Regions from separate parts of the Shewanella sp. 10N.286.52.E4 genome, predicted to be linked through region 1. Evidence: predicted binding sites of a transcription regulator. Region 1 holds the regulator's gene; each other region holds the start of a gene.
What was found. Region 1 encodes sigma-54, which starts transcription at its own class of promoters, with help from an activator protein. Its sites were predicted from a motif close to GTTGGCACGNNNNTNGNNT; they were not measured.
Positions count from the first base shown of each region.

Region 2: flgA (flagellar basal body P-ring formation chaperone FlgA) is a predicted target of sigma-54. The motif match lies at 1,628-1,646, and genes of this name have one in related genera.
Region 3: AB4153_RS16570 (PAS domain-containing sensor histidine kinase) is a predicted target of sigma-54. The motif match lies at 2,156-2,174, and genes of this name have one in related genera.

Region 1 covers NZ_JBFRJJ010000007.1:135,607-138,891, reverse strand. The annotation lists gene rapZ (RNase adapter RapZ) at 1-635, opposite strand, end outside; gene ptsN (PTS IIA-like nitrogen regulatory protein PtsN) at 632-1,075, opposite strand; gene hpf (ribosome hibernation promoting factor) at 1,078-1,365, opposite strand; gene AB4153_RS04505 (RNA polymerase factor sigma-54) at 1,390-2,874, opposite strand; gene lptB (LPS export ABC transporter ATP-binding protein) at 3,056-3,285, opposite strand, start outside.
Region 2 covers NZ_JBFRJJ010000028.1:124,031-127,315, forward strand. The annotation lists gene AB4153_RS16665 (protein-glutamate O-methyltransferase CheR) at 1-374, opposite strand, end outside; gene AB4153_RS16670 (chemotaxis protein CheV) at 573-1,493, opposite strand; gene flgA (flagellar basal body P-ring formation chaperone FlgA) at 1,829-2,551, shown strand; gene flgM (flagellar biosynthesis anti-sigma factor FlgM) at 2,624-2,953, shown strand; gene AB4153_RS16685 (flagella synthesis protein FlgN) at 3,019-3,285, shown strand, end outside.
Region 3 covers NZ_JBFRJJ010000028.1:103,647-106,931, forward strand. The annotation lists gene AB4153_RS16565 (sigma-54 dependent transcriptional regulator) at 1-731, opposite strand, end outside; gene AB4153_RS16570 (PAS domain-containing sensor histidine kinase) at 724-2,118, opposite strand; gene AB4153_RS16575 (sigma-54 dependent transcriptional regulator) at 2,252-3,285, opposite strand, start outside.

The DNA.
Region 1 (3,285 bases):
TGTCTACCTAAGAATTCCTGCACGGGTAAATCGAGACCTGTTAGAGGTCGTAACTCAGTTTCCCAATGAGGATTTGGTAAAAAGCGTACATCAAACATAAAGTCAGCTTCAGTAGGCATACCATGTTTGAAACCAAAAGATTCAAAGTGGATCACTAATTCTTTATCAATGCTACCCATTAAGATTTGTCTGACTTGATCGCTTAAGTCATAAATCGTTAGCTGTGAAGTATCAATGTAGTGATCGACCATTTTAGCGATAGGCTCGAGTAAACGGCCTTCTAATTGAATCGCTTCTTGCAGTGAAATTTGGTTTTTTGACAGAGGGTGTAAACGGCGGGTTTCACTGTAGCGCTTTAACAGCACTTGATCATTAGAATTTAAAAATAGACTAATGATGGTCGTATCGTCAGAAAGTAAGGCTATCTGCTCTTCTAGCACTTTGCCTTGCTCTTCAATATTACGAACGTCGACGCTAATCGCGACAAGGTCGTTATTGCCTTTGAGCTGTTCAAGTAAACTACCAATAAGTGGTAAAGGTAGGTTATCAACACAGTAATAACCTAAATCTTCTAATACCCTTAGTGCTACTGATTTACCTGAGCCTGATCGTCCTGATACGATGACAAGTTTCATGCAGTTATAACCTGATAAAGTTCTGTAGCGTCATGACTCTTTCGAAGTCGCTTAAGGATTAATTTATCGCTCAGTTTTTCAGCCATACTCGACAGCGTACTTAAATGCTGTTGGCATTGATCAGAAGGAACTAACAGCGCAAATAATATATCCACGGGTTTCTTGTCGATAGCATCAAACTCAATGCCTTCTTCACACTTGATCAAAATTGCTATCGGTTCTTCGATATCAGTTAATCGACCATGAGGAATCGCAATGCCATTTCCTATACCTGTACTACCCATTTTTTCACGGGCTATTAAACTTTCAAAAATAGCCTGTGAAGATAGGGTTGGGTACTGGGCAGCCATTAAATCGCTGATAAGTTCCAGTACTTTTTTCTTACTGCCCGGCGTGGCGCAGGTAGTGCACGCCGGCTGCAGAATGGTGCGAAGTTCCATCGTTAGTGTTTAATTAACTTCTCTTTGTGTTTAATTACCTGACGATCTAATTTGTCGATCAGGGCGTCAATTGCAACATACATATCAGCGTTCTGTGATACCGCAAAAACTTCACCTCCTTTGAGGTGTAATTTTGCCTCTGCAATTTGTTGCAGCTTTTGAACATTGAGCACAACGTGAACATTATTGATCTGTTCGAAGTGTCGTTCAAGCTTTGAAAACTTAGTTTGTACATACTCACGTAAAGATTGAGTAATTTCCACATGGTGCCCAGTCAGGTTAATTTGCATATATCATCCTCCAATAACAAAGGCTTATAGGCTTTTGCGTTGGTTTGAGGGAGGGATGAGCATTGCTTCACGATATTTGGCGATCGTACGCCGAGCAACATTGATCCCTTGTTCTGCCAATAGCGTCGCCATTTTACTATCGCTAAGTGGCTTTTGCTGGTTTTCTGCCGCAACAAGCTTTTTAATAAATGCGCGAATTGCAGTAGAAGAACACTCTCCGCCATCATCAGTACTCACATGGCTTGAAAAGAAATATTTTAGTTCAAAAAGTCCCCTAGGGGTGTGCATATACTTTTGTGTCGTGACACGCGAAATGGTTGATTCATGCATTTCAACGGCTTCAGCAATGTCATTAAGTACCATTGGCTTCATTGCTTCTTCGCCAAACTCAAAAAAGCCTTGTTGAAATTGCACAATACAATTAGCCACTTTTAATAAGGTTTCATTGCGGCTTTCAATACTTTTGATAAACCATTTTGCTTCTTGCAAATGACCACGGATAAATTGGCTGTCTGATTGGTTTGCTGAGCCTTTTGCCATTGCTGCATATTGCTGATTCACACCAATTTTTGGCATGTTATCTGGATTTAACTCAACGACCCAACGGCCACTCTTTTTAAACACTGTCACATCTGGAATGACATATTCATCTTTAATAGGAGTGATCTGTAACCCTGGACGTGGGTTAAGCGTTTGAATAAATTGAATCGCTTCGCGTAAATCATCTTCTTTAAGCTTGGTTTTACGCATTAATAATCTAAAGTCGCGGCCTGCAATTAAGTCTAGGTGTTCTGCAATCAGTAGCTTAACGTTATCGATACAAGGTATTTCACTAGGGTATTGGCCCAGCTGAATCATCAAGCATTCGCTTAAATCTCTTGCTGCAACGCCTACAGGATCAAAATGCTGTACTCGTTTGAGTACAGCTTCAACTTCATCGAGTTCAATATCTTCTAGGCCTAAAGCTTGCAATATGTCTTCAGTTGTTTGGGTTAAGTAACCACGTTCATCAACGGCATCGATAATCGCCGTAGCAATTACCAGATCGTTTTCAGAAAAAGGGGTGAGATTTTTTTGCCACTCTAAATGCTCATATAAGCCTTCTGTGGTTTCACCCTGAAAAGGCATATCGTCATCACGAGCCACTGCGCCAGAACCTGAACTTGGTGATGCTGTGTAAACTTCATCCCATGTGGTATCCATTGGTAATTCGTCTGGCATGGATTCTTTGGTTAACGATTCAGTGGTGTCTACGGTTGAGGTGTCTTTTTCAACAGTCACTTGGCTGTTATCACTAAAATCAGTATCGGTTTGCTGGGCGTTTTCTTTTACAGGTTCTTTTGCTTTAGCAAACTCATCTTCGAGCTCAAGGAGTGGATTTGAGTCAAGTGCTTGTTGAATTTCTTGCTGTAGCTCCAATGAGGAAAGTTGCAATAAGCGAATGGCTTGTTGCAACTGTGGGGTCATAGTCAGGTGTTGACCCATTTTGAGTTGGAGTGAGGCTTTCATTTACCGCTTATCCCTAATTGAGTTTCATCATCGCGACTAACAATTGTGTGGGTCTAGCACCTTTTTAAACTGCTTCTAGGCTTAAGCTGAACCTTGGCTTAAGTTCAGTCTAGAACATTGCACTAAAAAGTGGGACTGATACTGGTCGCGACATGCCATATTGTGCACTAAAGAATGCTAACTATAGCTTGAATTGCTCACCTAAGTATACTGACCTGACTTGCTGATTGTCTAAGATTTCAGCAGGCGTGCCTTCTGCAATTAAATCACCGTGGCTAACAATATACGCGCGCTCACATACATCAAGCGTTTCACGAACATTATGGTCGGTAATGAGTACTCCAAGTCCACGATTTTTTAGTTGTTGAATAATTTTCTTGATATCTATCACAGAGATAGGGTCGACACCAG
Region 2 (3,285 bases), on a different contig from region 1:
ATGGTCATCGCTAAGGAGTAAGGTTCTTGCCCAGACGAGCATGCAGCTGACCATATTTTCAATGGACGCCCTAAACGGCTATATTCAGGTAATAATGAATTATGAAGTAATTCAAAGGGGTATTTATCCCTAAACCACAAGGTTTCATTTGTGGTCATGGCATCAATAACTTCTGCCCGTAAATGTCTTTCTGTTGGCTTCATTGAGCGTTTAACGACTTCAGATAATGAGGGTAAATCATGTTTACCCATCAATGGAGCTAAACGACTTCTTACCAAGTACTGCTTGTTGTCACCTAATACAATGCCGCTGTGCTGCTCTAAAAAAAGCTTAAACTGATTATATTCTGCTTCAGCGAGTGATTTATTCGTCACATTTACACCCTATTATAAAGAAACTACCTACAAGTAATTTCAGTGTGAACCGGTCACTTGATTGACTCATCTAACGCTATCAATGTTGACTTGCTAACTCAAACATTCATTTTAATGAACTTAACGAGATGCTGCAGTTTCATAGATAACATTCATCTGTCTATTAAGTTAATCATAGACAGAGAATGATAATAATGCTTATAAAATTAAGTGTTTATTTACAGCAGAAGCCAGCTCATCCGGATTAAATTTTGCGATAAAATCATTTGCACCGACTTTCTCAACCATTGCTTGGTTAAAGACACCACTTAACGAAGTATGTAATACAACTTTAATGTCTTTTAGTTTTGGATCATCTCGAATTTCAGCAGTTAGGGTATAACCGTCCATCTCAGGCATTTCAATATCAGAGATGATTAATGGAATTTCGTCAGCGACATTGTCCATTTCTGTTGCTATAGCTTTGAGTTTTTCGAGTGCATCTTTACCATCAATTGCAGTATCAATTTGCAGATTCAAAGACTCTAAAGAACGAATAATTTGTTTACGTGCCACCGCAGAGTCATCAATGACCATAATATGATAATGCTGATCACGGTCGATAGTTAACGCTTCATCAGCTTCTTTACTGATTTCAGTCTTAACAGGTGAGATTTCATCTAAGATTTTTTCAACGTCCAAAATCTCGACCAATTCACCTTCAATTTCAGTCACTGCTGTTAGATATGAATTACGTCCCGCACCTTGTGGCGGCGGCATAATTGATTCCCAGTTCATATTGATAATACGCTCAACAGAACTGACTAAGAACCCTTGAATACTGCGGTTATACTCAGCAATAATAATGAAGCAGTTCTCTGTTGAAGTTAAAGGACGGCCGCCTGTTGCCGCACTCAAATCAATCACAGAAATAGTCGAACCACGAATATGAGCAATACCTTTAATCATTGGGCTTAAGCGCGGTAATGTCGTTAATGGTGGACACTGTAAGACTTCTTTTACTTTGAAAACGTTGATACCAAATCGTTGACGGCCATTCAATTTAAAAAGTAACAACTCAAGTCTATTTTGACCAACGAGTTGGGTACGTTTATTGACTGATTCAAGAATACTCGACATAACCCTGCCTTGTTTATTTTACAGCCCCTTCCGGGCGTTTTTCTTATGATTTAAAGCGACAGTAAATCTATTACCATCAAATTGTACCACACGCTAAATTCGATTTTCTGACAATATGATTATCAACATACTAACTGGGCATGCTTATTGCTTCATGTAAAACAATGACAATAAAACCCCATATTGATAGTTGAACAGTCAAACTTCTGACTCACTGATGAGTACAATGCGACTCATATAAACAACTAAATTAATATTCTTGTTTAAATCCACAGATTTAAACCGTTAATAGAGAAGTATAGAGACATACTGGCAATACTGGCTAGAAACTAAAAATGAATAAAAGAATGCTATGGCTACTCATTATATTGTGTTCCTCTTTACCGGCTTTCGCCAGTGAAGACAGCACTATTACCTACTCTTTATCGACCATTACTGAGTTAGCTAAAGAGACTGTGGCAAAAAAAATTGCTAATAGTCCTTCATATAATAGTGATGCAAAGATAAATATCTTGCCACAACGTGTTGAAGGAAGGTTAACCCCTCCATCATGCTACCCGCCAATCAATGTAGAAATGGCCAGCGACAGACCGATTAACCGAACCAATACCGTAAAGATAAGTTGCATCAGTCCTGAGTACGATTACCCTTGGCAAATGTATTTATCCGTCAAAGTTGAAGTACTCTACCCTGTTGTGACGGCTAAAAGTATTATCGAGAAAGGCGAACTCATCACCAATGACACCATAGAAATAAATTATGTCGATCAGCACAGTATTCGTGGCCAATTTTTCTCGGGTGTATCCGACATTATTGGCACTCGCTCAAAAAGACGAGTCCCAGCCAAAGCCCCATTACTCAATAATAACCTATGTTTTGTATGTAAAGGTGATTCAGTCTCCATATATGCAAAAACTAATAGCTTTGAAATAAAAACAGCCGGTGAAGCATTAAGAGACGGAAATGTGGGAGAGACCATTAGAGTCAAAAACTCTAACTCAAACAGGAAACTAGATGTTATTGTCATAGGTGTTGGAGAAGTTGAAGTTAGGATGTAAAATAATCCTAAAGTTCTTTCCAGCATGGCCGATACCCTGTTAGGAATACCATAAATTACGCTGGAGCCTTACATGGCAATTGATATTAACAATCTAAAAACAGCTTCACACACTCAGTTACGTACTAACCGTGACGCAAGTGCTGCGACAAAAACTGCAGAGTCAACGAGCAGTAATACAGCAGCAGTGAAAACTGATTCGGTCAGCATTACCTCGCAAGCACAACAGCTGCAAGGAGCTCAGAGCAAAATGGCATCGTTACCTGAAATTGATCAAAGCAAAGTTGATGCAATTAAAACAGCGATTTCTGAAGGTCGATATAAAGTCGATCCAGAAAAGCTTGCTGCTAATATTGCCAGTTTTGAAGCTGACATGAGCGGACTAAATTTCGACCAAGAGTAATTTCATAATGACTCTTGGCTAATCAAGCATTACAAATGTAATGTGGATTTTATGAAGAGTAACTTATGAATGAATTACTACAGCTGTTATCTTTTCAGCACGGCACTTTGTCGTCGCTGAAAAAACTTGTATCTGCAGAAAAGCAAGCGTTAACAGATCAAGATGCAGATACCCTTTTGGCTTTAGCCCGCGAGAAAGTAACCTGTCTCAATAATCTGCAGCAGAATGATCAGAAGCTCGCTAACCATCCTGATAAAGAATTACTTAGCACTGACACTGTATTAATTCAGAAAGTGGAAGAAGCCAAGGTAATATTAGAAGAGTGTAAAGAC
Region 3 (3,285 bases), on a different contig from region 1:
AACACTCGCAGTAGCTTAGCTTGAAGACCTAATTCCATTTCTGAAATTTCATCTAATAAAATCGTACCACCTTGAGCTTGTTCAAATTTACCGGGACAAGCTTGGTATGCGCCAGTAAAAGCGCCTTTTTCATAACCAAATAATGTCGCTTCGAGCATATTTTCTGGAATGGCGGCACAATTAATTGCAATAAAGGGTTGTTGTGAACGCGAGCTATTTTGATGTATGTATCGTGACAATACCTCTTTTCCTGAACCGCTTGGCCCCATAATCATCACTGACGCATCTGAACTGGCTACACGCTGGGCAATAGAAAGTAATGCCAAACTTTTGTCATCAGCCACCACAGGCTGATCAAGATTTTGCTTTAGGGGTAAATAACGTGACACTTGGTTAAGTAGTACTTCTGGCGCAAATGGTTTCGCTAGATAATCAACAGCACCAAGTTTAATCGCACTAACCGCACTATCAATGGTTGCATAAGCGGTCATCAGTAGCACTGGCACTTTACAGTTTTGCTGCTGTAAATAATTTAACAAGCCTATACCACCAATGCCTTCCATTTGAACATCACTAATAACCAAATCAAATTCTGTTGACTTGAGAGCAAGAATTGCATCTTCTGCAGATGCAACATCAACACATTCATAGCTTGCCAGCAGTAAGGTGTCGAGTAAGGCCTCACGTAAAGATGCGTCATCTTCAACGAGTAATAGTTTTGCTTCACCCATGTGATGCCTCCGGGCTATTGTGATTTTCTGCGCCACGTTCTGTTTTACTTAAGTCGTTATCTGTAATGTTGTTATCAGCTAATGCTTCATTGTTTAACACTTCACTTTCGAAACCTGTCGTCTGAGTTTTATGCGATTGATAAATCGGGAATGACAATCTGATTAAACAGCCTTTATTTGGTTGTGATGAGACTTGCACTGTCCCTTTATGATTTCTTACTACCGTTTGAACAACTGCTAAGCCTAAACCTGTACCTTGGCTTTTGGTTGTAAAAAATGGCTCTAGAATCTGTTGCTGCATATCAGCTGCTAATCCTTTGCCATTATCAATAACATCAATATTAATATGAGTATTAGATGAAGCTGTAATGATTCTAATTTCTGTGGCATTAGCCTCTAAGCTATTCATAACAAGATTATTAATTGCTGAACTTAGCGCATTACTATTAGCTAACATTCGTTCACTAGCTTGATTAAAATAATTTAACTGACACTGTTTTTTTTCAGCAATGGGTTCACAACTAGCAAGTACAGGTTCGATAATATCTTCAACGTCAGTCACCTGGGATGCATCATCTTGCTTATTTTTAGCCATTAACAGCATGTCATTTACTTGTCGCTCAAGTTCATTCAACCTGTCGACTAATTTAGTTTGAAATCGTTTTTTAGCCGTATCATTCAGTTTTGGACTAGCAAGGTTAGATGCATATAACATAGCGGCAGAAAGCGGTGTTCTTACCTGGTGAGCCAAGGTTGCGACCATTTTTCCTAACGCCGATAAGCGTTGGAGGTGCGACAAATTTTTCTGTAATAAACGTGTTTCGGTTAAATCTGTTAAAACAATTAATTGTCCAGGTTCTGGCGTTAACGGAGTAATAGCCAGTTTAACTCTTCGACCGTTTTTAAGTGAGACTTCATGACCATCATCTTCTTGCGGTGAAAAAGCGCGGTTAATAATATCGAACCATTTAGCCCCTTGTAGCGGTCTACCTAAAAGCTCTGTTGCCACAGGGTTTGCCAATGTAACCAGTCCATCACCATTAATGATAACAACACCTGAAGGCATCGCTTGCAGAATGTGCGCCATTTGATTTGACATATTCGCCGCCTTTTGCGGTGCTGAACGGGCTATTTGTCCAGCTAAATCATGATTAACGCTTGCTGAAGCCTCGGAAATATTATCGTTTTTTGAGGTGTAAAGGTCTTGATTATCAAGTGCTTGATAACCGACTTCTTGATAGTCTAATCCTTGAGGTGCTGAATAGGAGCTTTCTTGAGCCGTATCGTTAAGAGCATAGGAATTTGAGGCATTATAACTCGATCCCATTTCTGTAATAGAATTAGGCTCTACCATCGATTGTGCTAAACTGCTGTGCGCCGAAAACATAGCCACTCCGTCAAAATATTAACTTTTGTGTAAGCTGATGCATTTGGTGTGCCAAAACGTTATGTGTAAATCATAAGCATAAAAAAGCATGCCATGAGGCATGCTTTAGTGTAACCGTTTATGGCAAAACTGGTTAATCTTTGCTCATGCCATATTTACGCATTTTTTCAACTAAGGTTGTTCGTCTAATCCCCAACATTTCTGCTGCTCTAGCAACCACATTATCTTGCTGCTCTAGAGCTTGGCGGATCATATCGATTTCTAGCTCAGCTAATAAATCTTTTAAGTTGACACCTTCTGGCGGTAATTCACTTGGGAAACGGGTTTCAGGGATCTCAATAGGTTCATCATCACTGAAAATTGACGCTAATGCATCACGCTCTTGTTGCTCTTCGCTAATTTCAACACTGTACTCTGGCACATCGATATAACGATACTTTCGCGGTAAATCATTAACATCGACCAGTCCGCCAGGGAAAAGTATCGTCAGGCGCTCGACCAAGTTAGATAACTCACGCACGTTTCCTGACCAGTTATGTTCTTTTAATGACTCTATTGCACGCTGGGTAAAACGGATTTTACCCCGCCCTTCATTGAAGACTCTGCTCACCAATTCCTGCAGTAAAAGAGGCACATCATCACGGCGCTCGCTGAGCGATGGCATTTCGATTGGAAAGACATTCAATCGATAATAAAGATCTTCACGAAATAAATTATCATTTATCATCGTTTCTAAATCACGATGTGTTGCAGCAACAACCCTCACATCAGTGGTAATAGTTTTAGAACCACCCACTCTTTCAAATACTTTTTCTTGCAATACGCGTAGTAACTTAACCTGCATTTGCAGCGGCATATCACCAATTTCATCTAGAAATAGTGTGCCATTCTCAGCCAATTCAAAACGGCCTTTACGAGTTGAAATTGCGCCAGTAAATGAGCCTTTTTCATGTCCAAAAAGTTCACTTTCTAATAATTCAGGTGGAATTGCGCCACAGTTTACCGGAATGAAAGGACCATCCCGTCGCTCTGACATGTAGTGAATATTGCGGGCTACAACTTCTTTACCTGTACCAGACTGACCTAATACTAAAACAGTCGCACCTGAAGTGGCCACTTGGCTTATCAGATGACGAACATTGGCTATCCCTTCACTTCGCCCGACGA